3 regions of the Pigmentiphaga sp. H8 genome follow, and region 2 is predicted to be linked to each of the others. Evidence: predicted binding sites of a transcription regulator. Region 2 holds the regulator's gene; each other region holds the start of a gene.
The links. The regulator HrcA, encoded in region 2, represses chaperone genes, less so after heat shock. The targets are predictions, from matches to a motif close to TTAGCACTCNNNNNNNNNGAGTGCTAA.
Positions count from the first base shown of each region.

Region 1: a site for HrcA is predicted at 2,520-2,546, ahead of groES (co-chaperone GroES). Genes of this name have one in related genera too.
Region 3: a site for HrcA is predicted at 3,548-3,574, ahead of rpoH (RNA polymerase sigma factor RpoH). Genes of this name have one in related genera too.

Region 1 covers NZ_CP033966.1:4,712,536-4,723,209, reverse strand. The annotation lists gene EGT29_RS22220 (hypothetical protein) at 1-218, opposite strand, end outside; gene groL (chaperonin GroEL) at 390-2,036, opposite strand; gene groES (co-chaperone GroES) at 2,097-2,384, opposite strand; gene EGT29_RS22205 (hypothetical protein) at 3,045-3,257, shown strand; gene EGT29_RS22200 (HdeD family acid-resistance protein) at 3,434-4,744, opposite strand; gene EGT29_RS22195 (MASE1 domain-containing protein) at 4,753-5,988, opposite strand; gene EGT29_RS22190 (copper resistance protein NlpE) at 6,072-6,515, opposite strand; gene EGT29_RS22185 (sensor domain-containing diguanylate cyclase) at 6,613-8,244, opposite strand; gene EGT29_RS22180 (D-alanyl-D-alanine carboxypeptidase family protein) at 8,332-9,489, opposite strand; gene EGT29_RS22175 (chloride channel protein) at 9,493-10,674, opposite strand, start outside.
Region 2 covers NZ_CP033966.1:3,735,319-3,745,992, reverse strand. The annotation lists gene fur (ferric iron uptake transcriptional regulator) at 1-393, shown strand, start outside; gene recN (DNA repair protein RecN) at 423-2,066, opposite strand; gene EGT29_RS17650 (NAD kinase) at 2,100-2,996, opposite strand; gene hrcA (heat-inducible transcriptional repressor HrcA) at 3,213-4,217, shown strand; gene hemH (ferrochelatase) at 4,301-5,407, shown strand; gene EGT29_RS17635 (RNA-binding S4 domain-containing protein) at 5,412-5,792, shown strand; gene grpE (nucleotide exchange factor GrpE) at 6,136-6,702, shown strand; gene dnaK (molecular chaperone DnaK) at 6,809-8,743, shown strand; gene dnaJ (molecular chaperone DnaJ) at 8,959-10,080, shown strand; gene EGT29_RS17615 (D-2-hydroxyacid dehydrogenase) at 10,111-10,674, opposite strand, start outside.
Region 3 covers NZ_CP033966.1:5,279,396-5,290,069, reverse strand. The annotation lists gene cyoE (heme o synthase) at 1-182, shown strand, start outside; gene EGT29_RS24940 (SCO family protein) at 190-789, shown strand; gene EGT29_RS24935 (tripartite tricarboxylate transporter substrate binding protein) at 942-1,916, shown strand; gene rpoH (RNA polymerase sigma factor RpoH) at 2,607-3,521, opposite strand; gene EGT29_RS24925 (hypothetical protein) at 3,784-4,485, shown strand; gene EGT29_RS24920 (glutamate synthase-related protein) at 4,693-9,477, shown strand; gene EGT29_RS24915 (glutamate synthase subunit beta) at 9,574-10,674, shown strand, end outside.

The sequences.
Region 1 (10,674 bases), 980 kb from region 2:
TCGATGATCGTGCTTGGGGTGCAATCGTTGACGGCCACCGGTTCGCCCTTGAACCGGGCCGTGTCGATACGCACTGTGAACTTGCGGTTGCCCCCGTCGTCGCGATTGACGAACGAGCAATACGTCGCGCCGGAGGCGGCGCCGCAAAACAGCGTGGCCGCCCCGAGCAGGGCGAGCCGGGCCAGGCGGCGATGGAAGATCCTGTTGTCCGAGTCCATGGCGGAGCGGTCCTTGCCAAGTGTGTATGCACGCCCATGGTATGAACCGCTATTCGGCGAGTCATCCTCCAAATGCGGTAGCACCCGCCGAAACGAAAAACCCGCGAGCGCGGACGCTCGCGGGTTTCGAAGCAGTGTCCCGGGCGGGCCCGGGACCGGCGGCAGGACTTCTTAGAAGTCCATGCCACCCATACCGCCCATGCCACCCATGCCGCCGGGGGCGGGAGCAGCGGGCTTGTCTTCGACCAGCTCGACCACGGTGGCTTCCGTCGTCAGCAGCAGCGAAGCAACCGAGGCGGCGTTCTGCAGGGCGGTGCGGGTGACCTTGGTGGGGTCCAGCACGCCGGCTTCGACCATGTCGCCGTATTCGCCGGTGGCGGCGTTGTAGCCGTAGTTGCCCTTGCCGTTCAGCACGTTGTTGACGATGACGCTGGGCTCGTCGCCGGCGTTGGCGACGATGGTGCGCAGCGGCTCTTCAATGGCGCGCAGGACGATCTTGATGCCGGCGTCCTGGTCGGCGTTGGCACCCTTGGTGTCCTTGATGGCTTGCTTGGCACGCAGCAGGGCCACGCCGCCTCCGGGCACCACGCCTTCTTCCACCGCGGCACGCGTGGCGTGCAGGGCGTCTTCGACGCGAGCCTTCTTTTCCTTCATTTCGACTTCGGTGGCAGCACCGACCTTGATCACGGCAACACCGCCGGCCAGCTTGGCCACGCGCTCTTGCAGTTTTTCACGGTCGTAGTCCGAGGTCGCTTCTTCGATCTGGGTGCGGATCTGCTTGACGCGGGCCTCGATGGCCTTGCTGTCGCCGGCGCCGTCGATGATCGTGGTGTTTTCCTTGGCCACTTCGATGCGCTTGGCCTGGCCCAGCTCTTGCAGGGTGGCCTTTTCCAGCGACAGGCCGGTCTCTTCCGAGATCACGGTGCCGCCGGTCAGGATGGCGATGTCTTCCAGCATGGCCTTGCGGCGGTCGCCGAAGCCCGGGGCCTTGACGGCGGTGGTCTTCAGGATGCCGCGGATGTTGTTGACGACCAGGGTGGCCAGGGCTTCGCCGTCGACGTCTTCAGCGATGATCAGCAGCGGGCGGCTCGACTTGGCGACTTGTTCCAGGACGGGCAGCAGTTCGCGGATGTTGCTGATCTTCTTGTCGTGGATCAGGACGAAGGGATCGTCCAGGGCAGCGACTTGCTTGTCGGGGTTGTTGATGAAGTAGGGCGACAGGTAGCCGCGGTCGAATTGCATGCCTTCGACGACGTCCAGTTCATTGTCCAGCGACTTGCCGTCTTCGACGGTGATGACGCCTTCCTTGCCCACTTTTTCCATCGCGTCGGCGATGATCTGGCCGATCGACGAATCGCTGTTGGCCGAGATCGAGCCGACCTGGGCGATTTCCTTGCTCGACGAGCAGGGCTTGCTGATCTTCTTCAGTTCTTCGATGGCGGCGGCGACGGCCTTGTCGATGCCGCGCTTCAGGTCCATCGGGTTCAGGCCGGCGGTCACGTACTTCTGGCCTTCGTGCACGATGGCCTGGGCCAGCACGGTGGCGGTGGTGGTGCCGTCACCGGCGTTGTCGCTGGTCTTGGAGGCCACTTCCTTGACGAGCTGGGCGCCCAGGTTCTCGAACTTGTCCTTCAGTTCGATTTCCTTGGCGACGGACACGCCGTCCTTGGTGACGGTGGGGGCGCCGAAGGAGCGCTCCAGAACCACGTTGCGGCCCTTGGGACCGAGGGTGACCTTGACGGCGTTGGCGAGGACGTTCACGCCGCGGACGACGCGGGCGCGGGCGTCATCACCGAACTGGACTTGTTTGGCAGCCATTTACGAAATTCCTTGAATAGTGTGTTGAATGCTGGGGGATCGGACAGCGGGCCGCGAGGCTTACTGGATCACCGCCAGGATTTCTTCTTCACGGATGACGAGCAGTTCGTCGCCGTCGACTTTCACGGCCTGGCCGGCGTACTTGCCGAACAGGACCTTGTCGCCGACCTTGACGTCGACCGGCAGCACTTTGCCGTCTTCGGTCTTCTTGCCCGGGCCGACGGCCAGCACTTCGCCCTGGTCGGGCTTTTCGGCCGCGCTGTCGGGGATGACGATGCCGGACGCGGTTTTACGCTCGTTGTCCAGGCGCTTGACGATCACGCGATCGTGCAGGGGACGGAGGGCCATACAAACTCCTGATGTTCGAAGTTGACGTCTATTTGTCAGAAAAAGAGGCTGGAAAGCCGCATTTGGCCGGTGCCACGCCGTAACGCGGCGCCTCGGCCGGTTGCCGGAGGCCTGGACGCCGCGTGGGCGGCGTTGTTAGCACTCTCTGCAATCGAGTGCTAATTATAGGGATGGCATGGGGGGCTTTCAAGGGGGGGGGTATTCGGGAGAGCCCTTACCCGGACCTTCTTGTCCCGTGGGCATTGCGGTCCGATGTTCCGCCCTGCGAATAAGGCCGGCGGGACATACTTGCCGCCTCACGGATTCATGGGCACGGAAGGGGCAATGGGGGTCAATTGGAACGAGGGCATGATGCGCTGGGCACCTCATGTCGATGCGGCCGGCCGGGTCTATCCACTGACTCACCTGCATCCTTTCCGGTATGAGTTGCCCATCAGCGACCAGAGGCGCGTCGAAATTCGCGTGGCATTCGCCATGCACTGTTTCACGCGCGCGCGTGCAGAGAGTGGTGGCCATTCACAGCTCTATAAGGATGAGCGCGAAACGCGCTGCTTCTGTCCCGGTCGTTATGCTTTGTCCCCGCGATTGCCGACGATTGCGCGTGGATTGGCCACCCGCAGGTGCGGCTACGCCTAGAATGAGAACTATGTGACGGTAGACGTGCCTGTCACTGAGGGGAAGACCGCGCTGTATGGCGTGTTTTTCAACGTCCTCAGGGTCAAGGATTCAGCCGGTCCGGCAGTGTTGCTGACCATCCAGAGTGCCTATGAACTGGCCTTGAGCCGGCAATTGTCCATGCGGGGCTCCATCAAGTTCACACGGCTGGTCGAACTGACGCTGCAGGGCGTCAAGCCTCGGCCTCCCAGGAGCTGAAAAAGCGAAGGCCCCCGAAGGGGCCCCGTAGTCTGGCTGTCTGTTGCCTCCGCTTTTGGCGGAACCGCTTGCGCGGCAGTCAACGCTTTTGCCCTTAGGCTCACCAGCTATTGCGTTGTCGTCATTATTGCTCGAATTCGAGCAATGGGCAATCGTCCGTGCGGGCCTGCCCCGCCTCAGGCCCCGCTACGCGAGGTCATCCGCGTGGCGGCCGCCAGGAAGCGCGAGAACCAGGATTGCTGGACCGGGTGGATGACCGCGCGCAGGGCGCGGCTGTAGTCCAGCGTCAGGCCGGGGGTCCAGGCCATGACCTGGGCGCGTTGGCGCACCTGCGCGGCGATCCACAGTTCGGGCATCAACAGGGTGCGCAGCACCTGCCGCACGCTGCGGCTGCGGTCGTCCAGCACGCCGTCCAGGGCGGATTCCAGCGCGTAGGAAACGGAGCTGGAGCAGTTGCGCCGCGTCAGGTTGTAGATTTCCTGGCCGCGGTAGCGCAGCCAGAAGTCCTGGAGCTTCTGGTGGTCGTACCGCTCGAACCTGACCTGCCAGTTCGACGGGCACCAGGCCTTGGACTCGGTCGCGTAGTCGGGCTGGAACTTGCCCGGGACGTCGTTCTCCTTGACCGCCTTCAATAGATTGAAGAACTCGGACGGCGATCGGTCGATGTCCACCGCGGGGTACAGGCTGATGTAGGTCGAAGGCGGGACTTCCATGGCGGCGTGCCCGGTCGAGATCACGCCCTGCACGTCGACGGCGGCGATGTAGCGGTTGAACACCGGCCGCGACACGGTCTTGTCCTTGGCCGAGCCTTCCGGGGTCCAGACGTGGACGGTCAAGGGGCCGTCGGGCGCCGGCTGCTGCGCGGGCGGCGGCTCGCCGGCGTTCGTCCCGCGCAGATCCACGGGCGCCAGCAGGTCGAACATGGACGACTGCTCGCTCAGCTTCCGCGCCCGGGCGGCCACCCGCATGGTGTTGACGCCGGCGACCAGCATGGTGATGCCGATGAAGTACGAGACGGTGCCGGCGTAGTGGGTGGGGTAGGGCTGGAACAGGAACAGGCCGAACAGGACCTGGGCGCAGCCGCCCAGCACGGACAGGCGCCAGCGGTCGTAGCGCAGCACCCAGGCCGAGGCGATCTGGAACACGCCCAGCACGAAGTAGGTCAGGCCCAGGATGATGGCCAGCAGCAGGTTGCTGATGGATCCGCCGGCCAGGATCAGCAGGGCGACCAGCAGGAAGATGCCGCCCTTGAAGGCCAGCACCGCTTTCTGGGCGCCCATGCCGCTGCCGGCGACCGTCAGCGTGACCAGGCTTTCCAACAGCAGCAGCGCGCCGAATAGCGTCAGGGGGAAGTAGCGCGCGCCGTCCACGCCGTCCAGGGTGATGACCACGCCCAGGGCGGCCCAGACGAGGCCGACCAGGATGAGCAGATGGATGTTCCTGCGGACGAAGCCGGCGCCGAACAGAAGCAGGGCGAGCTGGATCATGGGTTCCCTTATGCGCCGTGGTGCGGCGTGGGCAGCCGCCAGCTGCCGATGATGAAGGCGCCGTCGGGCCCCATCATGGCCCCCCGGTTCAGGTCGACGACGGTCGTCCAGTGGTCGGGCGCGGTCGCCAGGCGGAACGGAAACGGGCGGTCCAGCCCGGGCGTTCCGTCGGCGGCCCGCAGGCGTTCCCGCAGGCCCTGGCGGTCGTCGGGGTGGACCTGCCGCAGCACTTCGTCCAGCGTCCCGGGGCCCGGACGGGCATCGGGCGGCGCGTCCCAGACGATGGTGCCCGAGGCGAGGTCCAGCCGGTACAGGGTCTCGCGGCCGTCGGCACCGGCCGTGCGCGGGCGCCGGATGCCGCGGGTCAGCACCCGCACGAAGACCTGCAGCATGGCGACCGAAACCAGGTAGCACTGGACCAGCAGCAGGGGTTCGCCCGGCAGGAAGCCGCGCAGGAAGAAGGGGCCGCGCCCGGCGTTGGAGTGGTAGATGACGATGGCCGCCATGGTCAGCACGGCCAGCGAACCCATGCGGTTGCCGCCGCTGAGCGTCGCCACGGTGGCCAGCGCGAGCGGGATGCAGGCCAGCCCCAGCAGCAGCGGGGCTTCGGACGTGGACGGGCGGTGCACGCCGAACACGTACCAGGTCATGGCCGCCAGCAGCAGCCAGGCGGCGATGCCCACGGTGCGGCCGATCGGCCCCGGCGGCGCCTCGACCGTGCGAAAACCCATGAATCCCATCAGCACCGAGACGCCGAACAGCACGCCGGTCACGGTGGCGGCCCACCATATCCACGCCAGGTCGGAGACGGCCTCCCACAGGACTTCGTGCTTGATCAGCGCCAGTCCCGCGCTGCCGGCCACGGCGGCGAGGGCGCTGACCACGAAGGTGACGGCCACCCAGCCGAGCACCGCGTGCAGATCGTCCCGGCCCTGGGCATAGCGCTGCGAGAGCCAGGCGATGCCGAGCGTGGAGGCGAGCGACAGGCCGGCGAGCCAGGCCGAGGGAACCAGGGGATGGCCGGTCAGCGCGGACAGGCCCAGGTCGGCGGCGAACAGCGCGGCCACCAGGGGCGCCCAGGCGCCGCGCGGCATGGCGAAGAAGGCGGCGACGGCGACGCCGGCGGGGAACCAGACGAAGGACACCTGCGTGACGGGATCGTCCAGGGAGAACGACAAATAGGCGCAGGCCACATAGAGCGCGGCCCAGAGCGCGAGGCGGCCAAGCAAGCTGGCGAAAGGCATGGCGGTTCCCGGTAGTTGTTCTTGTGGCCGTCGAAGCGGCTTTGCCCAGGCGAAAGTATAAGGAAAAAAGATGACCCGGCCGCTTAACGGCCGGGGTTCTCCACCTTCTGCAATTCATGGTTGCCGGCCAGCGGACCCTGGGGACGCGTGCCGTCCACATAAAGCTGGATGAGCCGCCCCTCGGCCACGAAATACTGCCGTCCGTCGCCGGCCTGGTCCAGGGTGATGCGCGTGCCGTCGGGCTGCCATGTGAAGCTGCCCTCGACGCGGTCGGCGCGCGGCTGGCGGTCGAGATACTGGGTCTCCAGTTCGTAGCGGCCATCCTGGCGCAGCGTGAGCCGGGTCCGGATGCCGGGGCAGTCGGCGCAGGGAAGCGTGCCTTCGTAGACGCCGTCCCAGTCCAGCGCGTTGCGGGCGTTGTGCGCGTCGGCGACGGGGCTGGCGGCTGGCGTGTCGTGTTCCCTGGGCGGCGTGTCGCAGCCGGCGATGAGTACGGCGGCGAGGCACGCGAAGGCGGCGGTTTTCATGATGGCTGCTCCGGTTGCCGGCGCGCGCGAGGCGCGGGGCTTCTCGCCAACGGTAGCAGGCGACGGCGGCCGCGCCGGCAACCGGATGTAAGGAGGTTCAGAACAAGGGGCGTTCCCGTGTCCGTTCGCCGGCGTCGGGGTCGAGCACGGCCTGGTTGCGGCCGCGGGACTTGGCGGCGTATAGCGCCGCGTCGGCGCGGCTGATCAATTCTTCCAGCGACGTGCCGGAGTGCGGGAAGACCGCGATGCCCGCCGAGGCGCCGACCTTGGGCGAGACGCCGGGATAGGGCTCGGACAGCACCGCCACCAGGCTGTTGGCGACGGCCTCGGCGGCGGCGGGACCGGCGCCGTCCAGCAGCACCATGAACTCGTCGCCACCGTAGCGGGCGACCACGTCGGAATGGCGGATGGCGTCGGCCATGCGGCGCGCGGCCATCTGCAGCACGGTATCGCCGGTGCCGTGGCCGTGGACGTCGTTGACGGTCTTGAAATGATCGAGGTCGATGGCCACCAGGGCGAGCGACGCCTGGGACCGCTGCGCGGCGGCGATCGCGCGGCGGGCCAGTTCCGCGAACAGGACCCGGTTGCTCAATTGGGTAAGCGGGTCGTAATAGGCAAGCTGGCGCGCGTGCTCGAGCGTATCGGCGGCGTGTTCGATGGCCTCGGCCACGGCCGCCGTTTCCTTGAAGTGCGGCGGCGGCACGCCGATGCGATGGCCGGCGCCCAGCGCCAGGGCGGGTTCCACGAGGTTGCCCACGGCCTGTTCGATCCGGCGCGCCAGCCGGTATGCCACGCCCAGGCCGAGCAGGATGGCCAGCAGGCCGCCGCCGGCCACCCAGGCCATGGCCCGGTAGAGATCCCCCGTGAAGGCGGCGGTGGGAGCGCCCACGGCGATCGTCCATTGGGTGGTGGCCAGGTGGCTGAACGCCGTCAGGACGGGGATGCCTTCCTTGGTCAGGCTTTGCAGCGTGCCTTCGCGCTCGCTTCGCACCGCGTCGGCCAGCGAGGACACGGCGCGCTGGCCGACGAACCGCGCCTCGTCGCGGGTCCGGCCGAGTATGGTCGCGTCGCGGTCGAGCAGCGCGGCCACCCAGCCTTCGCCCAGGGCATGGCGGTTCATCAGCGCGCTCAGGCGATCCGAGCCGAGGTCGGCGAAGAGCAGATAGCGGACTTCGTCGTCGATCAGGACGGGTACGCCGACGATGATCGTGAGGCCACGGCCCTGCCGAGGCGGGCCCAGCCTTGCGACCAGGGGATGGCTGCCGCCGCTGGAGACCTGCGGCAGGTCGGGCAGCCTGGTCGGAAGGGGAAGGGCGCCGGGATAGGACTGCGAGGTATCCAGCACCTCGTTGCCGCTGATGTCCGTCAGGACGTAGCGATCGATGTCCTGGTACTTCAGCGCCTCGATGGCCCGCCGGTGGAACGACGCCAGGTCCGCGCGCACCAGGTCGGTGGAGCTTGCCAGAACGCGCAGGCCGGATCCGATGCTTTCCAGTTCCTGGTCCAGGTCGGCGGCCACGCTGCGGGCGGTCAGGATGGTTGTTTCATAGATGCGCGTCTTGCGCAGCGCATAGGTTTCGTACACGGCCAGGCCGGCGACCAGCGTGGCGGGGAGCGTGCAGACGACGACCAGGGCGAGCAGGCCGACGCGTATCGAGATCGTTCCGCCGCGCCGGGCATGGCCGGCCGGCGTGTCGGATGAAGGGGACTGCGCTGGAACGGATGTCATCTGCCATGGAGCGGGACTGCGTGGCCCGCTGCCTTGTTTTTGCCCAGCCTACCATGCGAGACATCCGTTGCAAAATCCGTGCGCGCCTCAGGCGCCCAGGCCGCGCAGCCATAGGCGCAGTCCGTCCCAGGTACGGCCGAACCACGATGCCGCCGGCACCGGCTGGAGGGCGACCAGCGGCAGGCGCCGGGCCGGTTCGCCGTCCACGCGCACCTCGAGCTCGCCCACGCGCTGTCCCGCCGCCAGCGGTGCGATCAGCGGCGAGGCCGGATGCAGGGTGCGTTCGATCCGTGCGCCCGGGCGCACGGTAATGTAGGTATCGCGCTGGAAGCCCATCGGCACGGTCGAGCGGGCGCCCTTCCAGACGCGCGGCGAGCCGACCGGGGACCCGCCCGCATAGAGCCGCACCGTTTCGAAATTGCGGAAACCCCATTCCAGCAGTTCGCGGCTCTGCTGGGTGCGGTCGCGATCCGAGGCGGTGCCGACCACGACCGAGACCAGCCGCCGCTGCACGCCGGCGCTGGCGCGCCGCGCGGTCGCCACCAGGCTGTATCCGGCCGACTCCGTGTGGCCGGTTTTCATGCCGTCCACGCTGGCGTCCAGCCACAGCAGCCGATTGCGGTTGGGCTGCGTGATGCGGTTGTAGGTGTATTGGCGCGTGGCGTCGTAGGTGCCCGCCAGGTCGGGGAAGTCGCGCACGATCCGGGCCGCCAGCACGGACAGGTCGCGCGCGGTCGAATACGTTTGCGGATCGGGCAGGCCGTGGGGGTTGGAGAAGTGGGTCGAGGCCAGGCCCATTTCTCCGGCCTCCTGGTTCATGCGTGCGACGAAGGCCTCGACCGACCCGGCAACGCCCTCGGCCAGCGCGATCGCGGCGTCGTTGCCCGACTGTACCAGCAGCCCGTACAGCAGTTCGTCGACGCTGACCTGCTTGCCGGGTTCGAGGAACATGCGCGAGCTGCCCGGCGCCACCTTCCAGGCCCGTGTCGAGACCGTGACCCGCGTGTCGCGGGCCACGGCGTGGTCGCGCAGCGCCTGGAACACGACGTAGGCCGTCATCATCTTGGTGAGCGAGGCCGGCTCGATGCGCTTGTCCGGATCGTGCGCGCCCAGCACCTGGCCGCTGGTGGCATCCAGGAGCAGCCAGGCGCGGGCGGACAGGGCGGGGATGGGTACGGGCTGGGCGGCGGCGGTGGCGGTGCAAAGGGCGCAGACCAGCGCCGCCGCCATCTTCGATATGGGCATGTCTTAGCGGATGTCCTGAGTGGGGGGGCGACCGGCGTCCGCGTTCCATCGGAAATAGGCCATGCGATCGCGCTCTTCAGCCAGGCGCAGTGCCCGCAGCCGCAGGAGATCCTTGCGGCCCACGAGCCCCACCAGCTTTCCGCCGGCGCGGTCGACGATGGGTACGCGCCCAACGCCCGCGAGCGCCATGCGGTCGGCCAACTGGCTGGCGAGTTCGTCCGGATAGGCGACCAGAAGTTCCCGGTCGGCCAGCAGTTCGCCCATGGGCTGGTCGCGGTCTTCCTGTTCCACCGTCCAGGCCAGGCTGTCGGCGCGGGTGACTTCGCCCACCACCACGCCTTGCGCGTCCACCACGGGATAGCTGGTGTGGCGGCGCTCCAGCGTCGTGAAATGCTCCACGGCCTGGCCGACCGTCATCGACGCCGGCAGCGTTTCCACCTGCCGCGTCATCAGGTCGGTCACCCGCACGAGATCGAACGGATCCACGTGGTATTCGCGGGTGATGTGATGGCCGCGGCGGGCGATCTTCTCGGTCAGGATGGAGCGCTTGAGCAGCAGCACCGTCACGCCGTAGGCGAACGCGCAGGCAGTCAGCACGGGCACCATCACGCCGAAGTTGCCGGTCAGCTCCACGGCGAACAGCGTGGCGGTGAGCGGCGCGCGCATGGTGCCGCCCATCATCGCCGCCATGCCCAGCAGGGCCCAGAAGCCGGGCGCGGCTTCCGGCATGACAGGCGTCGCCAGGGCGCCCAGCGCGCCGCCGAAGATCAGCAGCGGGGCCAGCACGCCGCCCGAGGTGCCCGAGCCCAGCGCCACGGCCCAGATGACGACCTTGACCGCCAGCAGGAGCAGCACCGCGTGCAGCGCCAGGTCGCCGGCCAGCAGGTGGCGGATGTTGTCGTAGCCCACGCCCAGCGCGGCCGGTTCGATCAGGCCGCCCAGCCCGATGACGAGACCGCCGATGGCGGGCCACCACATCCAGTGGAAGGGAAGCTTGGCGAAGCCGTCTTCGGCGGCGTAGACCAGCGTCGTCAGCACGCCCGACCCCAGTCCGGCGACGATGCCGAGCGCGGCGAAGGCCGCCACGTGCGCGGCCGAGACATCGACCGAGCCGATATAGGGGAACAGCGGCGCGCCGCCCATCACGAGCGGGCGGACGGCGGCGGCGACCACGGCGGCCACCGC
Region 2 (10,674 bases):
ATAGGCCTGAAAGCGACCTTCCCCCGGCTCAAGATCTTGGATGTCTTTCGCAAGGCCGAAGTGCGCCACATGAGCGCCGAGGACGTCTACCGGGCCCTGATCGGCGAAAGCGTCGAGATCGGGCTGGCCACGGTCTATCGCGTGCTGACGCAGTTCGAGCAGGCCGGGTTGCTGGTCCGCAGCCAGTTCGACAGCGGCAAGGCCGTGTTCGAGCTGAACGAGGGCGATCACCACGACCACCTGGTCTGCACCAATTGCGGCAAGGTCGAGGAGTTCTTCGACGCGGAAATCGAGAAACGCCAGCAGAAGATCGCCAAGGACCACAATTTCGTGCTGACCGGGCACGCGCTGTCGCTGTACGGCATCTGCCAGAACTGCGCCAAGAGCCGCTGAGGCCGCCAGGGGCGGGCCGGCGGCCCGCCTCAGTTGTTGCCTATCATTTCCCGCGCATGCTTGCGCGTCGTGGCGGTGATTTCTATGCCGCCCAGCATCCGGGCGATTTCGTCCACCCGTCCCCCCCTGTCCAGCTGATTGACCGTGGAGATCGCGGCGCCTTTTTCCTGGCGTTTGTCGACCCGCAGGTGCGTATTGCCGCAGGCGGCGACCTGGGGCAGGTGGGTGACGCACAATACTTGATGCAAACTGCCTAGTTCGCGCAGCAGCCGGCCGACGACCTCGGCCACCGCGCCGCCTATGCCCGTGTCGACCTCGTCGAAGATCAGGGTCGGGACCCGCGCGGCACGGCTGGCGATGACCGACAAGGCCAGCGAGATCCGCGCCAGTTCGCCGCCGGAGGCCACCTTGGCCAGCGGGCGGGGGGTGGTGCCGGCGTGGCCCGCGACGCGGAATTCGATGGCTTCGGATCCGTGGACGCCGGGATCGGCCGCCTCGACCGCGACCTCGAAGCGTCCGCCGCCCATGGCCAGCGTCTGCATGGCCTGGGTTACCGCCCTGGACAGCGAACCCGCCGCCTTCTTGCGCGCCCGGCCCAGCTTGCCGGCGGCGGTGTCGTAGGCCGCCTTGGCGGCCTCGACCTTGGTGCGCAGGGCCTGGACGTCCTCGGCTTCCTTCAAGGTTTCCAACTGCGCCAGCAGCGTGGCGTGGCGTTCGGCCAGTTCCTCGGGTTGCAGGCGGAACTTGCGGGCGGTGTCGAATACCGCTTGCAGGCGGCCTTCGACCTCGCCCAGGCGCTGAGGATCGAGCTCCAGGCGCCCCAGGTAGCTGTTCAGGTCGGAGACGGCCTCCTGGAGCGCGATGCGGGCCGATTCCAGCGCCTCGGATACCGGGGCCAGCGCCGCGTCGTGCGCGGCCAGCTGGCCGATGCGCTGGGCGGCGGCGGCCAGGCGGGCATGGGCGGCGTCATCGTCCTCTTCCAGGGCGGCGATGGTCTGGCTGGCGCCGTCGATGAGCGACTGGGCATGGGCCAGCCGGCCGTGCTCGGCCTGGAGGTGGTCCCATTCGCCGTCCTTCAGCGCCAGCCGGTCGAGTTCGTCGGCCTGCCATTGCAGGCGTTCGCGCTCCTGCTGCAGCGAAGCCGCGTCGCGTTCCACCGCTTCGAGCTTGCGCGCCAGTTCGCGCCAGGCCTTCCACGCCTGCGCCACGTCGCGCCGCAGCGCGCCATGGTCGCCATGGTCGTCCAGCATGTCGCGCTGGGAGTCGGTCTTGAGCAGGCTTTGGTGCGCATGCTGGCCATGGATGTCGACCAGGTGTTCGCCCAGTTCGCGCAACTGGGTCAGCGTGGCGGGCACGCCGTTGATGTAGCCGCGGCTGCGCCCCTGGGCATCGATGATCCGCCGCAGCACCAGGCTGTCGGTATCCAGCTCGCGCTCGGCCAGCCAGTCCAGCAGCGCGGGCGGCACGTCGAATACCGCGCTGACCTCGGCCCGGCTGGCGCCCTCCCGCAGCACCGAGGCATCGGCGCGTTCGCCCAGGGCCAGGGCCAGCGCGTCGATCAGGATCGACTTGCCGGCGCCCGTTTCACCGGAGAAGACGGTGAAGCCTGGGCCGAATTCGACCTCGGTCTGGTCGACGATCACGAAATCGTTGATGTGCAGGGCGCGCAGCATACGAATGGAGCCGGTGGAAAGGGCGGAGAAGGACTAATCGATCGCGGTGCCGGAAATCTGGTTCCAGTGCAGCTTGCGCCGCAGGGTGGAAAAATAACTGTATCCGGCCGGGTGAAGGAAGCGGATGGTGTGTTCGGCGCGTTTCACCAGGACGCGGTCGCCTTCCTGCAGCGACGACCAGCTCTGCATGTCGAAGTGCACGCTGGCGCTTTCGTCGCGGCCGCCGGGAGAGCGGGTAAGGGTGATGTCTATCGTGCAGTCGTCCGGGATGGCGATCGGCCGGTTGGACAGCGCCTGCGGCGCCACCGGCACCAGTACCAGCCCGCGCAGCGATGGATGCAGGATGGGGCCGTTGGCCGACAGCGCATAGGCCGTGGATCCCGTGGGCGTGGCGATGATCAGGCCGTCGGCGCGCTGCTTGGACATGTACAGCCCGTCCACCTGCACGGTGACTTCCAGCATGCCGCCCAGGCCGGCCCGGCTCAGCACCACGTCGTTCAGCGCCAGCGCCGACACCAGCGTGGTCTCGCCCCGGATGACGCTGCAGGCCAGCAGGGTGCGGGTTTCCGATTCGAACTGGCCGTCGAGGATGCCGGCGATGGCGGTGCCGGCGTCCTCGATGGGGACGTCGGTGATGAATCCCAGCCGGCCGTGGTTGATGCCCACCACGGGCACGTCCCAGGGCGCCAGCTGCCGCGCCACCCCCAGCATCGTGCCGTCGCCCCCCATGACGATGGCCAGCGACGCGCGCTGCCCGATTTCCTCGACGGTGGCCGCGGGGTAGTCCAGGACGCCGATATTGGTGGCGGTGTCCTTCTCGAACACGACCTCGCGCCCGGCATCGCGCAGCATCTGCGCGACCGCGCGCAACGGCGCGGCGATGCCGGTATCGTGGTATTTGCCGACGAGGGCGACGATGGGAAAATGCATGCAGGCATTATATGAGGGGAGACCTCCCAACGGGGCCCCATGTGGTCCTTTTTGCCCACTCAGCGTCAAACGCCGACAATAGAAAGCAACCCCCTCCATCAGCCTGGCAGTTGCCAGGGCACCGCGGATCCGGCTTTGCCGGTCCGCCAGTGCCGCCCCCTTGAGGGGGCGCGCGAAGCGCGTAGGGGGTGGGCTCATCCAGGGGTACAATTGGCCATGGACGATCGCGCACGTACATTGTTGAAGGCTCTTATCGAGCGTTACATCACAGACGGACAACCTGTCGGTTCGCGTACGCTCTCCAAGGTCTTCGACCTGTCGCCGGCCACGATACGCAACGTCATGGCCGATCTCGAGGACCATGGCCTGATCCACAGCCCCCATACTTCCGCCGGTCGCGTCCCCACCCCCCGGGGCTACCGCATGTTCGTCGATTCGCTGCTGACGGTGCAGCCCTACGAAGTTTCCGAGGCGACCCACATCCAGACCCTGCTGCCTTCGGCCGAACCCCAGCGCGTCATCGCGGCCGCGGCCTCGCTGCTGTCCAAGCTGACCCAGTTCGCCGGCGTGGTGATGTCGCCCAAGCGCAGCCAGATGTTCCGGCAGATCGAATTCATCCGGCTGTCCGACACCCGGGTACTGCTGATCATCGTGACGCCCGAAGGCGACGTGCAGAACCGCATGCTGATGGTCCAGCGCGACTATTCCTCCGCCGAGTTGACCGAGGCGGCCAATTTCTTCAACCAGCATTTCAGTGGCAAGGCGTTCGAGGACGTCCGCCAGATCCTCCAGCGGGAACTGAGCCAGCTGCGCGAGGACATCTCCCGGCTGATGGAACTGGCGGTGGACGCCAGCACCGAGGCCGCCACCGAGGACGACAGCGTCGTCATCTCGGGCGAATTGAACCTGCTGGGCGTCTCCGACATCACGGCCGACATGGACAAGCTGCGCCGGATGTTCGAACTGTTCGAGAAGAAGACCGACCTGATGCAGCTGCTCGACGTGTCCAGCCGGGCACAGGGCGTCCAGATCTACATCGGCGGCGACTCGCAGCTGGTGCCGGTCGAAGAGGTCAGCGTCATCACGGCGCCCTACGGCGTGGACGGCAAGGTGGTCGGGACCCTGGGCGTGATCGGTCCTACCCGGATGTCGTACGAGCGGGTGATTCCCATCGTCGACATCACCGCGCGGCTGCTGTCGAACGCGTTGAGCCACCATTGAGCCGGCGTCCGCCGGCATGGGCGGACGGCCTTCCCGCCCGCCGCCGTTTCCCCTGTCATTCCTGAGTCCGGAAAACGCCACGCATGCGCTTCCTTCCCGAGCCGCCGTCCTCCCACCATCCCACCCGCACCGGCCTGCTGCTGGTGAACCTGGGCACGCCCGACGCGCCCACCGCCTCCGCCGTGCGCCGCTATCTGGCCGAATTCCTGTCCGATCCCCGCGTGGTCGAGATTCCCCGCCTGGTCTGGCTGCCCATCCTATATGGCCTGGTCCTGACGCTGCGGCCCCGCGACGCGGCGGCGCGCTACGCCTCGGTGTGGACGCCCGAGGGCTCCCCGCTCCTGGCCTGGAGCCGCCGCCAGGCCGAGGGCCTGGCGCGCGTGCTGTCCGGCCGGGGCCTGGGCGTGGAAGTGGCGCTGGCCATGCGCTACGGCAATCCGTCGCTCGAGGCGGGCATTGCCGCGCTGCGCGAGACGGGCTGCGAGCGCATCCTGGTCCTGCCGCTTTATCCGCAGTACGCGGCCAGTACGACCGCCGCGGTGTCCGATGCGGTGGGTGCTTGCCTGGCCCGGCTGCGCAACGTGCCCGAGGTCCGGTACGTGCGCGATTTTCACGCCGATCCGGGCTATATCGAGGCGATGGCCGTCCGCATCCTGGATTTCTGGCGCGACAACGGCCGGGGCCGGAAACTGGTGCTGAGCTTCCACGGCCTGCCCAAGCGTTCCATCGCGCTGGGGGATCCGTATCACGAGCAGTGCCTGGAGACCGGCCGCCTGCTGGCCGAGCGGCTGGGCCTGTACGCCGAGCAGGTCGAGGTGACTTTCCAGAGCCGTTTCGGCGCGGCCGAATGGCTCCAGCCCTATACTGAACCCCGGCTGAAGGAGCTGGCCAAGAGCGGGGTGTCCGACGTCGACGTATTCTGCCCCGGCTTCGTGGCCGACTGCATCGAGACTCTGGAGGAGATCGCGGTGCAGGGCAAGGAAGCGTTCCTGCTGGCGGGGGGCCGGCAGCTGCGCTACATCGACGCGCTGAACGATTCCGCCGCCTGGATGGAGGCCCTGGCCAACCTGGCCGAGCGCCACATGCAAGGCTGGATCACGCGCCCCGCGGCCCGCCAGCCGGCCGAGGCGGCGCACGCAGCCGTCTTGTTGCAACGCAAGAACGACGAGGCGCCGGCCACGGGCCAGTAACGGGATGGAAGAACTACGTATCGATAAGTGGCTCTGGGCGGCGCGGTTCTACAAGACCCGCACACTGGCCCAGGATGCGGTCGAGGCAGGGCAGGTGAAGGTGTCCGGCGAACGGGTCAAGCCCTCGCGCGCCGTGCGCCCCGGCGACATCCTGCAGATCCGCGCGGGAGACCAGGATTGGGAGGTCCTGGTCCGCGCCTTGTCCACCCAGCGCGGCCCCGCCGTTTTCGCGCGCACCCTGTACGACGAAACCCAGCAAGGCCTCAAGCGCCGCCTGGAAGCCATCGAACTGCGCCGCCAGAACGCCGACCCCGCCGCCAACCTGAAAGGCCGCCCCACCAAGCAAGACCGCCGCAAGATCGAAAAGCTGAGGACCCCCAATTGAGGACCCCCCCTACGCGCTGACGCGCGCCCCCCAGGGGGCGAAACCGGCGGACTGGCAAAGCCAGATCCGCGGTTTCCTGGGTCCAGGGAAACTATCTTGGACTGAATCACCGGTGCTACCGCTGGCAGCCAGCGAAGCACGGGTGCCACAACCCAAGAAACGGGTACTAGACCCAGGATGCGGTGGATCCGGCTCCGCCGGTCCACCCGCATCGCCCCCTGGGGGGCGCCCGAAGGGCGTAGGGGGGGTTATATACTCTCTTGAATCCGCGGATTTCACCCCCATCTCGCGCATAGAGTCCAAGCAAGTCACTGATTTTTCTGGTTTTTCATGGAGGCACCCAATGTCGGCTGAGCACAAGCCTGGCGACCAACCCAATCTGGATCCCGAAAACGTGAACCCGAACCCGGCGGCGGAAACGCCCGAGGACGCGGGCACCGAGGATCCCATCGTCGCGCTGCAGGCCCAGCTGGCCGCGGCCCAGGCCGAGGCCAAGGACAATTACGATGCCATGCTGCGCGCCCGCGCCGAAGCGGACAATGTCCGCCGGCGGGCCCAGGAGGAAGTCTCCAAGGCGCAGAAGTTCGGTATCGAGGCATTCGCGGAAAACCTGTTGCCGGTGAAAGACAGCCTGGAGGCCGCCCTGGCCCAGGAAAACCAGTCCATCGACACCCTGCGCGAAGGGGTGGACGTCACCCTCAAGCAACTGGTTGGCGCCTTCGAGCGCAACAAGCTGGTCGAGATCGCCCCGGTTCCGGGCGACAAATTCAATCCGCACCACCATCAGGCCATCGCGTCGGTTCCGTCGGACGAGCCGGCCAACACGGTCTTGCAGACCCTGCAAAAGGGCTATCTGATCGTCGATCGGGTATTGCGTCCGGCACTGGTGACGGTCGCGGCCGCCAAATAAGGCCCGCCGCGATCGAAAGAAGCTATCGCAGGCATTGAAATAACGAAATTCCCACCTATTTATTGATCAAGCGAAATTTTTCTGATTTCTTTCAGGAACAAGGATTATGGGCAAAATCATAGGCATCGACCTGGGCACGACCAATAGCTGCGTCGCAGTAATGGAAGGCCCGCAGGTCAAAATCATCGAAAACGCCGAAGGCGCCCGCACCACCCCCTCGATCGTCGCCTACATGGAAGACGGCGAGATCCTGGTCGGCGCGCCCGCCAAGCGCCAGGCGGTCACCAACCCCAAGAATACCCTGTACGCCGTCAAGCGCCTGATCGGCCGCAAGTTCGACGAAAAGGCCGTGCAGAAGGACATCGACCTGATGCCCTACAGCATCGTCAAGGCCGACAACGGCGACGCCTGGGTGCAGGTGCGCGACAAGAAGCTGGCGCCCCCGCAGGTGTCGGCCGAAGTGCTGCGCAAGATGAAGAAGACCGCCGAGGACTACCTGGGCGAGGAAGTGACCGAAGCCGTGATCACGGTGCCGGCCTACTTCAACGACAGCCAGCGCCAGGCTACCAAGGACGCCGGCCGCATCGCCGGCCTGGACGTCAAGCGCATCATCAACGAGCCCACCGCGGCCGCGCTGGCGTTCGGCCTGGACAAGTCGGAAAAGGGCGACCGCAAGATCGCCGTGTATGACCTGGGCGGCGGCACGTTCGACGTGTCCATCATCGAGATCGCCGACGTCGATGGCGAGAAGCAGTTCGAGGTGCTGTCCACCAACGGCGACACCTTCCTGGGCGGCGAAGACTTCGACCAGGTGCTGATCAACTACATCATCGGCGAGTTCAAGAAAGAACAAGGCGTGGACCTGTCCAAGGACGTCCTGGCCCTGCAGCGCCTGAAGGAAGCCGCGGAAAAGGCCAAGATCGAACTGTCGTCGGCCACCCAGACCGAGATCAACCTGCCGTACATCACGGCCGATGCGTCCGGTCCCAAGCACCTGAACCTGAAGGTCACCCGCGCCAAGCTGGAAGCGCTGGTCGAAGACCTGATCAGCCGCACGATCGAGCCCTGCCGCATCGCCATCAAGGATGCCGGCGTCAAGGTCTCGGACATCGACGACGTGATCCTGGTCGGCGGCATGACGCGCATGCCCAAGGTGCAGGAGAAGGTCAAGGAGTTCTTCGGCAAGGATCCGCGCAAGGACGTGAACCCCGACGAGGCCGTCGCCGCCGGCGCCGCTATCCAGGGCTCCGTGCTGTCGGGCGACCGCAAGGACGTGCTGCTGCTGGACGTGACCCCCCTGTCCCTGGGTATCGAAACCCTGGGCGGCGTCATGACCAAGATGATCAAGAAGAACACCACCATCCCGACCAAGTTCTCGCAGGTGTTCTCCACCGCCGATGACAACCAGCCGGCCGTGACCATCAAGGTGTTCCAGGGCGAACGCGAAATCGCCGCCGGCAACAAGGGCCTGGGCGAGTTCAACCTCGAAGGCATTCCGCCCTCGCCGCGCGGCACGCCGCAGATCGAGGTCACCTTCGACATCGACGCCAACGGCATCCTGCACGTGTCGGCCAAGGACAAGGGCACGGGCAAGGAAAACAAGATCACGATCAAGGCCAACTCCGGCCTGACCGAGGCCGAAGTCGAACGCATGGTCCGCGATGCCGAGGCCAATGCCGACGAGGACAAGCGCGTGGCCGAACTGGCGCAGTCGCGCAACCAGGCCGACGCCCTGGTGCACGCCACCCGCAAGTCGCTGGAAGAATACGGCGACAAGCTCGAGGCGTCCGAGAAGGAGTCCATCGAGGCCGCCATCAAGGACCTCGAGGATGTCCTGAAGGAAGGCGACAAGGAAGCCATCGACGCCAAGGTCGAGGCCCTGTCCAAGGCTTCGCAGAAGCTCGGCGAAAAGATGTACGCCGACATGCAAGCCCAGGCCCAGGCCGAGGGCGCGGCCCCCGGCGGTGACGCCGGCAGCGCCAAGGCCGACGACAACGTGGTCGATGCCGACTTCAAGGAAGTCAAAAGGGACGACAAGTAAGCAGTACCCGCGGAGCGGCCTACAATGTGGGCCGCTCCGCTTTTCGTCTTGACCGCACCGGCCCGGGCCCGCGCCTGACCCGGTGCAGGGTTTGGGTAGGCCCCCTGGCTGCCCCGCGAAGGCAGGGGGCCTACCCAAACCCGTCAATAGCACACAACCGCTATTCACCAGAGATATTGCCGGCCTCCTGAAAACAGGCCACCGAAGAAAGAACCATGTCCACCAAACGCGATCTGTACGAAGTCCTTGGCGTTGCCCGCACCGCCACCGAGGAAGAAATCAAGAAGGCCTACCGCAAGCTGGCCATGAAATACCACCCCGACCGCAACCCCGACTCCAAGGAAGCGGAAGAGAAATTCAAAGAGGTCAAGTACGCCTACGAGATCCTCTGCGAAGCCGAGAAACGCGACGCCTACGACCGCTACGGCCATGCCGGCGTCGACGCGGCGGCCGCCGGCGGCATGGGCGGCGGGGCGGGAGGCTTCGCCGACGCGTTCGGCGACATCTTCGGCGAGATCTTCGGCGGTGGCCGCCAGCGCGGCGGTGCCCAGATGTACCGCGGCGCCGACTTGAAATACAGCATGGAAATCACGCTGGAGCAGGCCGCCACCGGCTTCGACACCGAGATCCGCGTTCCCAGCTGGGACAACTGCGACACCTGCCACGGCTCCGGCGCCAAGCCCGGCACCCAGCCCAAGACCTGCCACACCTGCGGCGGCACCGGCGCGGTGCGCATGCAACAGGGCTTCTTCAGCGTCCAGCAGACCTGCCCGACCTGCCATGGCACCGGCAAGGTCATTCCCGATCCCTGCACGGCCTGCGACGGCGTGGGCAAGGTCCGCCGCAACAAGACCCTGCAGGTCAAGATACCCGCCGGCATCGACGACGGCATGCGCATCCGCTCGTCCGGCAACGGCGAACCCGGCGTCAACGGCGGTCCCTCCGGCGACCTGTACGTCGAGATCCACATCAAGCAGCACGGCATCTTCCAGCGCGACGGCGACGACCTGCACTGCGAACTGACCATTCCCTTCACCACCGCGGCCCTGGGCGGCGACCTGGAAGTGCCCACGCTGGGCGGCCGGGGCGAGATCAGCATCCCCGAAGGCACGCAGTCGGGCAAGGTCTTCCGCCTGCGCGGCAAGGGCATACGCGGCGTGCGCTCCAGCTACCCGGGCGACCTCTATTGCCACGTCGTGCTGGAAACGCCGGTGCGCCTGAACGACCGGCAGAAGCAGATGCTGCGCGACTTCGAGGCTTCGCTGAGCGAAGGCGGCGACAAGCATTCGCCGCAGAGCAAGTCGTGGACGGACAGGGTGAAGGAATTCTTCAGCTGATATCGGATCGGGCGCCAGGCATCGGGTATTTCACCGCACCCGGTTGCGCAGGCTGGCCCGGTCGCCGCTGGTCCACGCCAGCACGTTGTGTGCGACCAGCGGCAGCACCTGGTCCGCATAACGGTCCGATTCGCCGCCGATGTGCGGCGTGACGATCAGTCGGGGTGCTGACCATAGCGGATCGTCTTCAGGCAACGGTTCGCGTTCGAACACGTCCAGCGCGGCGCCGGCCAGTTTGTCGCCGTGCAAGGCGTCCAAGAGCGCCGCGGTATCGCACAGACCCGCACGCGCCAGGTTGATGAGGTAGGCGCTGGGTTTCATCGCCGCCAGCACGGCGGCATCCACCAGTCCGCGGGTCGATTGCGTCAGGGGCGCAAGAAGCACCAGGAAATCCGCTTGCGCGGCCACGTTGCGCAGCATGCCGCGAGCATGCACCTGATCGAAGCCCGTCACCGGCCGGGGGCTGGACGAGACTGCCAGCGTGCGCATGCCGAGCGCCTGGCACTTGGTCGCCAGTTCACGGGCGATCATGCCCGTTCCCAGCACGGCAAGGGTCTTGCCGTGCAACAGCGGCTGGCGTCGACGCTGCCAGCG
Region 3 (10,674 bases), 1.5 Mb from region 2:
TCATCCGCATGAGCGGCCTGGTCTACCTGGCCAGCGCCGTGGCCCTGGGCGTGGTGTTCGTTGGCTACGCCTGGAAGCTCTACCGCCACTACAGCGACGAGCTGGCGCGGCGCCTGTTCCGCTATTCGATCCTGTATTTGTCGCTGCTGTTCGCGGCGCTGCTTGTCGACCACTGGATGTGAGGTAGTCATGGCCGAGTTTGCTGTTTCCCGCCGTTTTGTCCTGCGCGCCGGCGCTGCCGCCGTGGCGGCGGCAATGCTAGCGGCTTGCGAGAAGAAGCCTTCGTTCAACAGCACGGATGTAAGCGGGTCGGACCTGGGCACCGATCTGTCGCTGACGGACTCCAACGGCCAGGCCCGCACGCTGCAGGATTTCAAGGGCAAGGTCCTGGTCGTGTTCTTCGGCTTCGTGCAGTGCCCCGACGTCTGCCCGACCACGCTGGCCGAGTTCGTGCAGGTCAAGAACAGCCTGGGCAAGGACGGCGACAAGGTCCAGGTGGCGTTCGTGACCGTGGACCCCGAGCGTGACACGCCCGAGATCCTGCGCGCCTACGTGACCCAGTTCGATCCCAGCTTCCTGGGGCTGCGCGGCGACGCCGATGCCACCGCCCGCGTGGCCAAGTCCTTCAAGGTGTTCTACGCCAAGGTTCCCGGCAAGGAACCCGGTTCCTACACCATGGACCACACGGCCGGCGTCTACATCTACGACCCCGAGGGGCACCTGCGCCTGTTCGCCCGCCACAATGCCGGCGTCGACGCCCTGGCCAGCGATATTCGTCAGCTGTTGTAGCGCTTGCGGCGGTTTCCCTAGCGTTTCGGCCCGCCTTGCCCGCGGGCCGTTTCACTTTTGGCAAACGGTCAACGCAGTTGTGACCGGAATGCAGATTGTCTTGGCCATCCGTTCGACACACCATGGCGAACACTGATCGCCAAGGAGATCCGATGGCAACATTCCAGGCAGCCCGTTTCATCGCGCTGGGCCTCGCCGCCTTAGGGCCGGCGCTCGCGGCCGCGCAGCCCTATCCCACGGGGCCGGTGACCATCGTCGTGCCCTACGCGGCCGGCGGTCTGGCAGACAACATCGCGAGGCCGATCGCCGACGCCCTGGGGCGCGAATTGAAGCAGCCGTTCATCGTCGAGAACAAGGGCGGGGCGGGTGGGGTGATAGGCATGGGGGCCGTCGCCCGAGCCAAGCCGAACGGCTACACCTTGCTGCTCTCGCTGTCGGGAATCTCGGGCTTGCCCGAGGCGGACCGCCTGCTGGGCCGCAAGCCGGCATTCCAACTGGACCAGTTCGCGCCCATCGCCCGCATTACCGCCGATCCCAACCTGCTGGTGGTCCGGGCGGATGCGCCCTGGCGTTCGGCGGCCGAGCTGGTGGCCGCCAGCAAGGCCGATCCGCAGGCGCTGAACTACGGGTCGTCCGGCGTCTACGGCGCGATGCACCTGCCCATGGAAATGTTCAAGGCCGCCAGCGGGGCCCGGATCACGCACGTGCCGTTCTCGGGCGGTAGCCCGGCGCTCGTATCGCTGATGAGCGGCCAGATCCAGACCGCGGCGGCCGGCGTCGCCAACGCGACCACCTTCCTGAAATCCGGCAAGATGCGCGCGCTCGCGCACTGGGGCAGCGCTCCGCTTGCGGCGCTGCCCGATGTCCCGAGCTTGAAATCGCTGGGCTACGACGTGGAGTTCACACAGTGGTCGGCCCTGTTCGTCCCCGCCGGCGCCCCCGACGAGGTCACGACGCGCCTGCGCGCAGCCATGAAGAAGATCGCCGCCCAGCCCGCCCTCCAGCAGACCTTCGCCTCCTTGGGCAGTCCCATCGACTACATGGACGCCCCCGACTTCGCCCGCTATTGGCAAGCCGACGCCCAGCGCGTCCAAGCCGCTGTCCGCCGCATAGGGAGAGTGGACTGACCCCCTACGCGCTTCGGGCGCCCAGAATGGTGGGCCCCCAGCCGCTACGCGGCAGCCCCCCAAGGGGGCCGGGACCCGCCTTGGGGCGGCCCGGCGCCGGGTCCCGAGGGGCGAAACCGGCGGACTGGCAAGGCCAGATCCGCGGTTTCCTGGGTCCAGGGAAACTATCTTGGACTGAATCACTGTTGCTACCGCTGGCAGCCAGCGATAGCACCGGTGCCACAACCCAAGAAACGGGCACTAGACCCAGGATGCGGTGGATCCGGCTCCGCCGGTCCACCCGCATCGCCCCCTTGAGGGGGCCCGCGTAAGCGGGTAGGGGGTGGGCTCCCCCTAAAAAAAACGGGACACCGAAGTGTCCCGTGAATATCCGCCTCAAGTGGGGGGGAGGGAGGAGAAAAGCAGAGGCGGACGTATCGGCTGGTACCGGCAGACTGCACCGGAAGAAACGTCGAGCGGGGGGAAGCCCGACATTCCGACACGAGGGCGTTGCACCCAAAGCGTGTCCCACCTGACGGTTAGTCCTCTCCCCAGCGGGGAAGTTCACCCGCCACCCGTGTTTCCACGTAAATTTCCGCCAATTCTGTAACCTGATGTGACATATGCCGCGGGCAAGCAAAAAGGGCGGATCCGGTGGTCCCGGAATCCGCCCTTGGGGCCCATGCCGATGAAGCGGCCGTGGCGGTCGGGTCAGGCGTACTCGGCCAGCGCGCCGCGCATCTTGGTCATGGCGCGCGCCTCGATCTGGCGGATGCGCTCGGCGGACACGCCGAACTCGTCCGCGAGCTCCTGCAGCGTGGCGCCGCCTTCGTCCTTCAGCCAGCGCGCTTCGATGATGCGGCGCGACCGTTCGTCCAGGCTTTCCAGGGCCTGAAGGAGTCCGCTGCCGTGCAGTTCGTCGCGGCGGCGTTCCTCGAGGATGGCGCTGGGCTCCTGCTGGCCTTCGTCCGAGAGGTACGCGATGGGGGCGAAATCGTTTTCGCCGTCATCGGTGCCACGGCCTTCCAGGGCCATGTCCTGTCCGTACAGGCGCACTTCCATCTCGGTCACGTCCTGCGGACGCACGTTCAGGCTGGCGGCGATTTCCTCGACCTGGTCCGGCGTGAGCGCGTGCGAGTCCGGCTTCAGGCTGCGCAGGTTGAAGAACAGCTTGCGCTGGGCTTTGGTGGTGGCCACCTTGACCAGGCGCCAGTTCTTCAGGATGTACTCGTGGATCTCGGCCTTGACCCAATGGATGGCGAAGGACACCAGCCGCACGCCGCGGTTGGGGTCGAAGCGCTTGACGGCCTTCATCAGGCCGACGTTGCCTTCCTGGATCAGGTCGGCATGCGGCAGCCCATAGCCCAGGTACTGGCGGGCGATGGCGACCACCAGGCGCAGGTGCGACAGCACCAGTTCGCGGGCGGCGTTGAGGTCCTGCTTTTCCTGGTAGCGCTGGGCCAGCTCGTGTTCCTGCTCGGCCGTCAGCACCGGCAGGCGGTTGACGGCGCCGATATAGGCTTCGATCGTGCCAAGGGCGCCCGGGTTGGCGATGGCCAGGGCCAGCGCGCCCGGACCGCTCGTGGCGGGTGCGAGGACGTTGGACTGATTCGACGAACGTTTCATAAACGGCTTACCTCCATGTCTGAAGGTTAGCACTCTCGAACAAAGAGTGCTAATGGGTGTTTTTGATGGGTGCGATAAAGCGAATCGATCGCTGTGCGATGCAGCACGGCGGGCGAATCCGGCCAGGTCGGCGCCAGGGCGTCCGGTAGAAGGCCAGAGGTGGGCAGGCGATCAGGGTTTCATACTGCATAGACCATGAAATCGGCGTATCGTTCGCGGAAACCTGCATTTTCCGACCTTCGATATTGATGCGTCCCTAAAAATGGCCCGTTTGCCCCGCCTGTATGCCCCGGATCTCCCCCATCTTGCCCAGGCCCGTTTCACGGTGCCCTTGTCGGCCGGCGGAGACGGCGGCGCCATGCTGGACCAGGTCGCCGCCTGGCTGGAGGCAGACGCCAGGCAGCACGGGGTGGCAGTGCATGGGTGGGCGCTTACTTTCGACCAGTTGCTGCTGCTGGCCACTCCCACCGGCCCGGGAGGAATCTCGGCCGTGATCCAGTCCCTGGGGCGCCGCCTGGCCGCCCGGCTGCATATAGGAAGGGTCTTCGCCGGCCGGTTCCGGTCCACCCTGGTCGAACCGGGCGCCTGGGTGCTGCCCGGCCTGATCTGGCTCGAAACCGTCCCGCTGCGCCAGGGGCTGGCGGGGGATGCGGAGCTGTGGCGATGGTCCTCGGCCCCGGCGCACATGGGAGCCGCGTCGGCCGGCATGCTGCACGACCATGCCGATTACTGGGCATGCGGCAACACGCCGTTCGACCGCCAGGCCAACTACCGCGCCAGGATGGCCGAAGGCGTGGCCCAGTCTGTGGCACAGCGCATCGAGCAGGCGCTGTACGGCCAGTGGGCACTGGGTGGACCGGCCTTCGTGCAGTCACTGGAGGGCACCAGCAGCCGGCGGGCCACCGCCAGCAAGCGGGGGAGGCCGCGCAAGCAGCCCAAGGTCCAGGAAGAAAACGCACGATAATGGTGCGTCCCTTATTTAATTTCCACGATTTGTAGCCTGGATAATAATTAGGGACGTTCCCCGTTTTATTTTTCTTGCAGCCCCTGGTGCGCCGCAGTATCGTCGATTCCCCTCGGCGCCGCACGCCTGCGCGCGCCGTGTTCGGAATCCCGATGTCCAGTACCCCGGATTCGTGCCCGGCACACGGATCCCCCAGCGGAGCGCACCATGCCCCTATCCAGCCAGGACCACCTCTCGGCCCCGTCGTCCCGGACGGCCGTCATCGACGCCTCCCGCATCGGCCTGCCCGCGCCGCGCCAGCCGGACGCCCAGGGCCTGTACGACCCGTCCAACGAACACGACGCCTGTGGCGTGGGCTTCGTGGCCCACATCAAGGGCCAGAAAAGCCATTCCATCATCCAGCAGGGCCTGAAGATTCTCGAGAATATCGACCACCGCGGCGCGGTGGGGGCCGATGCGCTCATGGGCGATGGCGCGGGCATCCTGATCCAGATCCCGGACGCGCTGTATCGCGAGGAAATGGCCGGCCAGGGCGTGGCCCTGCCCGCTCCCGGCGAGTACGGGGTGGCAATGGTGTTCCTGCCCCAGGAAATGGGGTCGCGCCTGGCCTGTGAGGCCGAACTCGAGCGTGCCGTGCGCGCCGAGGGCCAGGTGGTACTGGGTTGGCGCGACGTGCCCATCGACAAGGACATGCCGATGTCGCCCAACGTGAAGGTCATGGAGCCGGTGATCCGGCAGCTCTTCATCGGCCGCGGCGGCGACGTCATGGTGCCCGATGCGCTCGAGCGCAAGCTGTACGTGATCCGCAAGATGGCCTCGCACGCCATCCAGAAGATGCATCTGAAGCACGGCAAGGAATATTTCGTGCCGTCCATCTCCAGCCGGACCGTGGTCTACAAAGGCCTGCTGCTGGCCGACCAGGTGGGCCGCTACTATCGCGACCTGGCCGACTCGCGCGCCGTCACGGCGCTGGCCCTGGTGCACCAGCGTTTCTCGACCAACACCTTCCCGGCCTGGCCGCTGGCCCACCCCTACCGCCTGATCGCCCACAACGGCGAGATCAACACGGTCAAGGGCAACTTCAACTGGCTGCGCGCGCGCGAAGGCGTGATGCAATCGCCGGTGCTGGGCGACGACCTGAAGAAGCTCTATCCCATCGTCTACGAAGGCCAGTCCGATACCGCCACGTTCGACAATTGCCTCGAACTGCTGGTCATGTCCGGCTATTCCATCTCGCACGCGATGATGATGATGATCCCCGAGGCCTGGGAACAGCATGCCGAGATGGACGAGGCGCGCCGCGCCTTCTATGAATACCACGCTGCGATGATGGAGCCCTGGGACGGCCCGGCCGCCATCGCCTTCACCGACGGCCGCCAGATCGGTGCGACGCTGGATCGCAACGGCCTGCGCCCGGCGCGCTACATCGTCACCGACGACGACCTGGTCATCATGGCATCGGAATCCGGCGTGCTGCCGGTCCCGCAAAGCAAGATCGTCAAGAAGTGGCGCCTGCAGCCGGGCAAGATGTTCCTGATCGACCTGGAACTGGGTCGCATCATCGACGACAAGGAACTGAAGGACCAGCTCGCCAACAGCAAGCCCTATCGCCAGTGGATCGAGCGCATCCGCATCAAGCTCGACACGCTGCCCGAGCCCGTCCGTGAAGAGATCGAGGAAGGCCGGTCGGCGGTGCCCATGCTCGACCGGCAGCAGGCTTTCGGCTGGACGCAGGAAGACTACAAGTTCATCCTGCGCCCCATGGCCGCGCTGGGCGAGGAAAGCACGGGCTCCATGGGCAACGACGCGCCGCTGGCCGTGCTGTCCGGCAAGAACAAGAGCCTCTACAACTACTTCCGCCAACTGTTCGCGCAGGTCACCAACCCGCCCATCGACCCCATCCGCGAAAACCTGGTGATGTCGCTGGTGTCGTTCATCGGGCCCAAGCCCAACGTGCTCGACATCAACAACGTGAACCCGCCGCTGCGCCTGGAAGTGGCGCAGCCGGTGCTGGACTTCGCCGACATGGCGCAGATCCGCCACATCGAGCGGGTCACCAACGGCAAGTTCAAGAGCTTCGAGCTGGACATCACCTATCCGGCCGCCTGGGGCAAGGAAGGCATCCAGGCCCGCGTGGCGGCGCTGTGCGCCCAGGCCGTGGACGCAGTCAAGAGCGGCTACAACATCCTGATCGTGTCCGACCGCCTGGTCGACAGCGGCCGCGTGGCCATACCCGCGCTGCTGGCCACCTCGGCCGTGCACCAGCACCTGATCCGCGCCGGCCTGCGCACCAGCACCGGCCTGGTGGTGGAAACCGGCTCGGCCCGCGAGGTGCACCACTTCGCGCTGCTGGGCGGCTACGGCGCCGAGGCCGTGCACCCCTACCTGGCGATGGAAGCGCTGGCGCACGAGCATGAGCACGACGCCAAGGTGCCGGTGGACAAGGCCATCTACAACTACGTCAAGGCCATCGGCAAGGGCCTGCAGAAGGTCATGTCCAAGATGGGCATCTCGACCTATATGTCGTACACCGGCGCCCAGATCTTCGAGGCCGTGGGCCTGAACCGCCCGCTGGTCGAGCAGTATTTCCCGGGTACCGCCAGCAACATCGAGGGCATCGGCATCTTCGAGGTGGCCGAGGAATCCCTGCGCATGCACAAGGCGGCCTTCGGCAACGATCCGCTGCTGGAAGGCGCGCTGGACGAGGGCGGCGAGTACGCCTTCCGGATCCGCGGCGAAGAGCACATGTGGACGCCCGACGCCATCGCCAAGCTGCAGCATTCCACCCGTGCGGACAACTACCGCACCTACAAGGAATACGCGCAGATCATCAACGACCAGAGCAAGCGCCACATGACGCTGCGCGGCCTGTTCGAGTTCAAGTTCGATCCGGCCCACGCCATTGCGCTGGCCGAGGTCGAACCGGCCAAGGACATCGTCAAGCGCTTCGCCACCGGCGCGATGTCGCTCGGGTCGATCTCGACCGAGGCCCATTCGGTGCTGGCGATCGCCATGAACCGCATCGGCGGCAAGTCCAACACCGGCGAGGGCGGCGAGGACGAGCTGCGCTATCGCACCGAACTGCAGCACGGCAAGGCCGGCATCAAGGACGGCGACACCCTGGCTTCGGTGCTGGGCGCCGATCGCGTGGTGGCCGACGTGCCGCTGAAGGCGGGCGATTCGCTGCGTTCGCGCATCAAGCAGGTGGCCTCGGGACGCTTCGGCGTGTCGGCCGAATACCTGGCCAGCGCCGACCAGATCCAGATCAAGATGGCGCAGGGCGCCAAGCCCGGCGAAGGCGGCCAGCTGCCCGGCCACAAGGTGTCCGAATACATCGCCAAGCTGCGCTTCTCGGTGCCCGGTGTGGGCCTGATCTCGCCCCCGCCGCACCACGACATCTATTCCATCGAGGACCTGGCCCAGCTCATCCATGACCTGAAGAACGCCAATCCCCAGGCGTCGATCTCGGTCAAGCTGGTGTCCGAGGTCGGCGTCGGCACGGTGGCCGCGGGCGTGGCCAAGGCCAAGTCCGACCACGTGGTGATCGCCGGCCACGACGGCGGCACCGGCGCTTCGCCCGTGTCGTCGATCAAGCATGCCGGCACGCCCTGGGAGCTGGGCCTGGCCGAGACGCAGCAGACCCTGGTGCTGAACCACCTGCGCGGCCGCATCCGCGTGCAGGCCGACGGCCAGATGAAGACCGGCCGCGACGTCGTGATCGGCGCGCTGCTGGGCGCCGACGAGTTCGGCTTCGCCACCGCGCCGCTGGTGGTCGAAGGCTGCATCATGATGCGCAAGTGCCACCTGAATACCTGCCCGGTGGGCGTGGCTACGCAGGATCCGGTCCTGCGCGCCAAGTTCCAGGGCAAGCCCGAGCACGTCGTCAACTTCTTCTTCTTCATCGCCGAGGAAGTGCGCGAACTCATGGCCCAGCTGGGCATCCGCAGGTTCGACGAGCTGATCGGCCGTTCCGACCTGCTCGACATGCGCGCCGGCATCGAGCACTGGAAGGCGCGCGGCCTGGACTTCAGCCGTGTGTTCCATCAGCCTCGCGTGGCGGCCGAGGTGGCCCGCCTGCACGTGGACGAGCAGGACCATGGGCTGGCCAAGGCGCTGGACCACCAGTTGATCGAGCGCGCGCGCCCCGCCATCGAGCGCGGCGAGAAAGTCTCGTTCATCACGACGGTGCGCAACGTGAACCGCACCATCGGCGCCATGCTGTCCGGCATGGTGGCGCGCAAGTACGGCTACGAGGGCCTGCCCGACGACACCATCCACATCCAGTGCAACGGCACGGCGGGCCAGAGCTTCGGCGCCTTCCTGGCCCACGGCGTGACGCTGGACCTGGTGGGCGACGGCAACGACTACGTCGGCAAGGGCCTGTCGGGCGGCCGCATCATCGTGCGCTCGCCCAATGATTTCCGCGGCCATGGCCCCGAGCACATCATCGTCGGCAACACCGTGCTGTACGGCTCGCTGTCGGGCGAGGCCTATTTCAACGGCGTGGCGGGCGAACGCTTCGCGGTGCGCAACTCGGGCGCCGCGGCGGTGGTGGAAGGCGTGGGCGACCACGGCTGCGAATACATGACCGGCGGTACCGTGGTGGTGCTGGGCGAGACCGGCCGCAACTTCGCCGCCGGCATGTCGGGCGGCGTGGCCTACGTCTACGACCCGGACGGCTCCTTCCGCCTGCGCGCCAACCTGGCCATGGTCGAGCTGGAAGAGGTCGTGCCCGCGGCGGTCCAGGAGAAGGAAGGTTCGCAGCGCCTGTGGCACAGCATGGTGCGAGGCGGCGAACGGGATACCGACGAGGCCATCCTGCGCCGCCTGGTCGAGAACCATTTCCGCTACACCGGCAGCTTCCGCGCCCGCGACATCATGGATGCCTGGGAAACCGCCCGCACCCGGTTCGTCAAGGTCATGCCGACGGAATACCGGCGCGCGCTGGGCGAAATGTGGGATGCCCGGAATCCGCAGAAGCTGGCCGCCTAGGCACGCCTTGCCGCCGGGAGGCGGCGCGAACCGTAACGAAATCGGAGCCGGCGCGGCGTACGCGCCGGCTCCAAACAGGATAGTCAGGAAAGAGCCATGGGTAAGGTCACCGGATTTCTGGAATACCAGCGTCTGCAGGAAGCGGCGCAAGCGCCCGAGCAGCGCGTCAAGCACTGGAAGGAATTCGTCCTTCATCTGAACACCGAGCAGGCCAAGCAGCAGGGCGCCCGGTGCATGGACTGCGGCATCCCGTTCTGCACGAACGGCTGTCCGGTCAACAACATCATTCCCGACTGGAATGACCTGGTGTATCGCCAGAACTGGAAGCAGGCCCTGGCGGTGCTGCATTCCACCAACAATTTCCCCGAGTTCACTGGGCGCATCTGCCCGGCGCCCTGCGAAGCGGCGTGTACGCTCAACATCAACAGCGACGCCGTCGGCATCAAGTCGATCGAGCACGCCATCATCGACCATGGTTGGGAGCACGGCTGGGTCGTTCCCGTGTCGCCCAAGGCCAGGACGGGCAAGAAGGTGGCGGTGGTCGGCTCCGGCCCCGCCGGGCTGGCCTGCGCCCAGCAACTGGCGCGCGCCGGGCATGAAGTGACGGTGTTCGAGAAGAGCGACCGCATCGGCGGGCTGCTGCGCTACGGCATCCCCGACTTCAAGCTGGAGAAGTGGCAGATCGACCGCCGCATGGCGCAGATGGAGCAGGAAGGGGTCGTGTTCCGTCCCTCGACCTTCGTCGGCCGGGCCGAGGACGCCAAGGCCCTGGGCATTTCCGCCTCGGTGAAGACCCCGCAGGAGCTGCAGGCCGAGTTCGACGCCATCGTCGTGTCGGGCGGCTCGGAAACCCCGCGCGACCTGCCCGTGCCGGGCCGCGAGCTCCAGGGCGTGCATTTCGCCATGGACTTCCTGCGCCAGCAGAACAAGGTGGTGGCGGGCGACAAGCTCAAGGACCAGATCATGGCCACGGGCAAGCACGTCATCGTGATCGGCGGCGGCGACACCGGTTCGGACTGCGTGGGCACCAGCAATCGCCACGGCGCGGCCTCCGTCACGCAGTTCGAGGTCATGCCCCAGCCGCCGGTTGCCGAGAACAAGGACCTGACCTGGCCGTACTGGCCGCTGAAGCTGCGGACCTCCTCGTCCCACGAGGAAGGCGTGGACCGCGACTGGGCGGTGTCGACCAAGACCTTC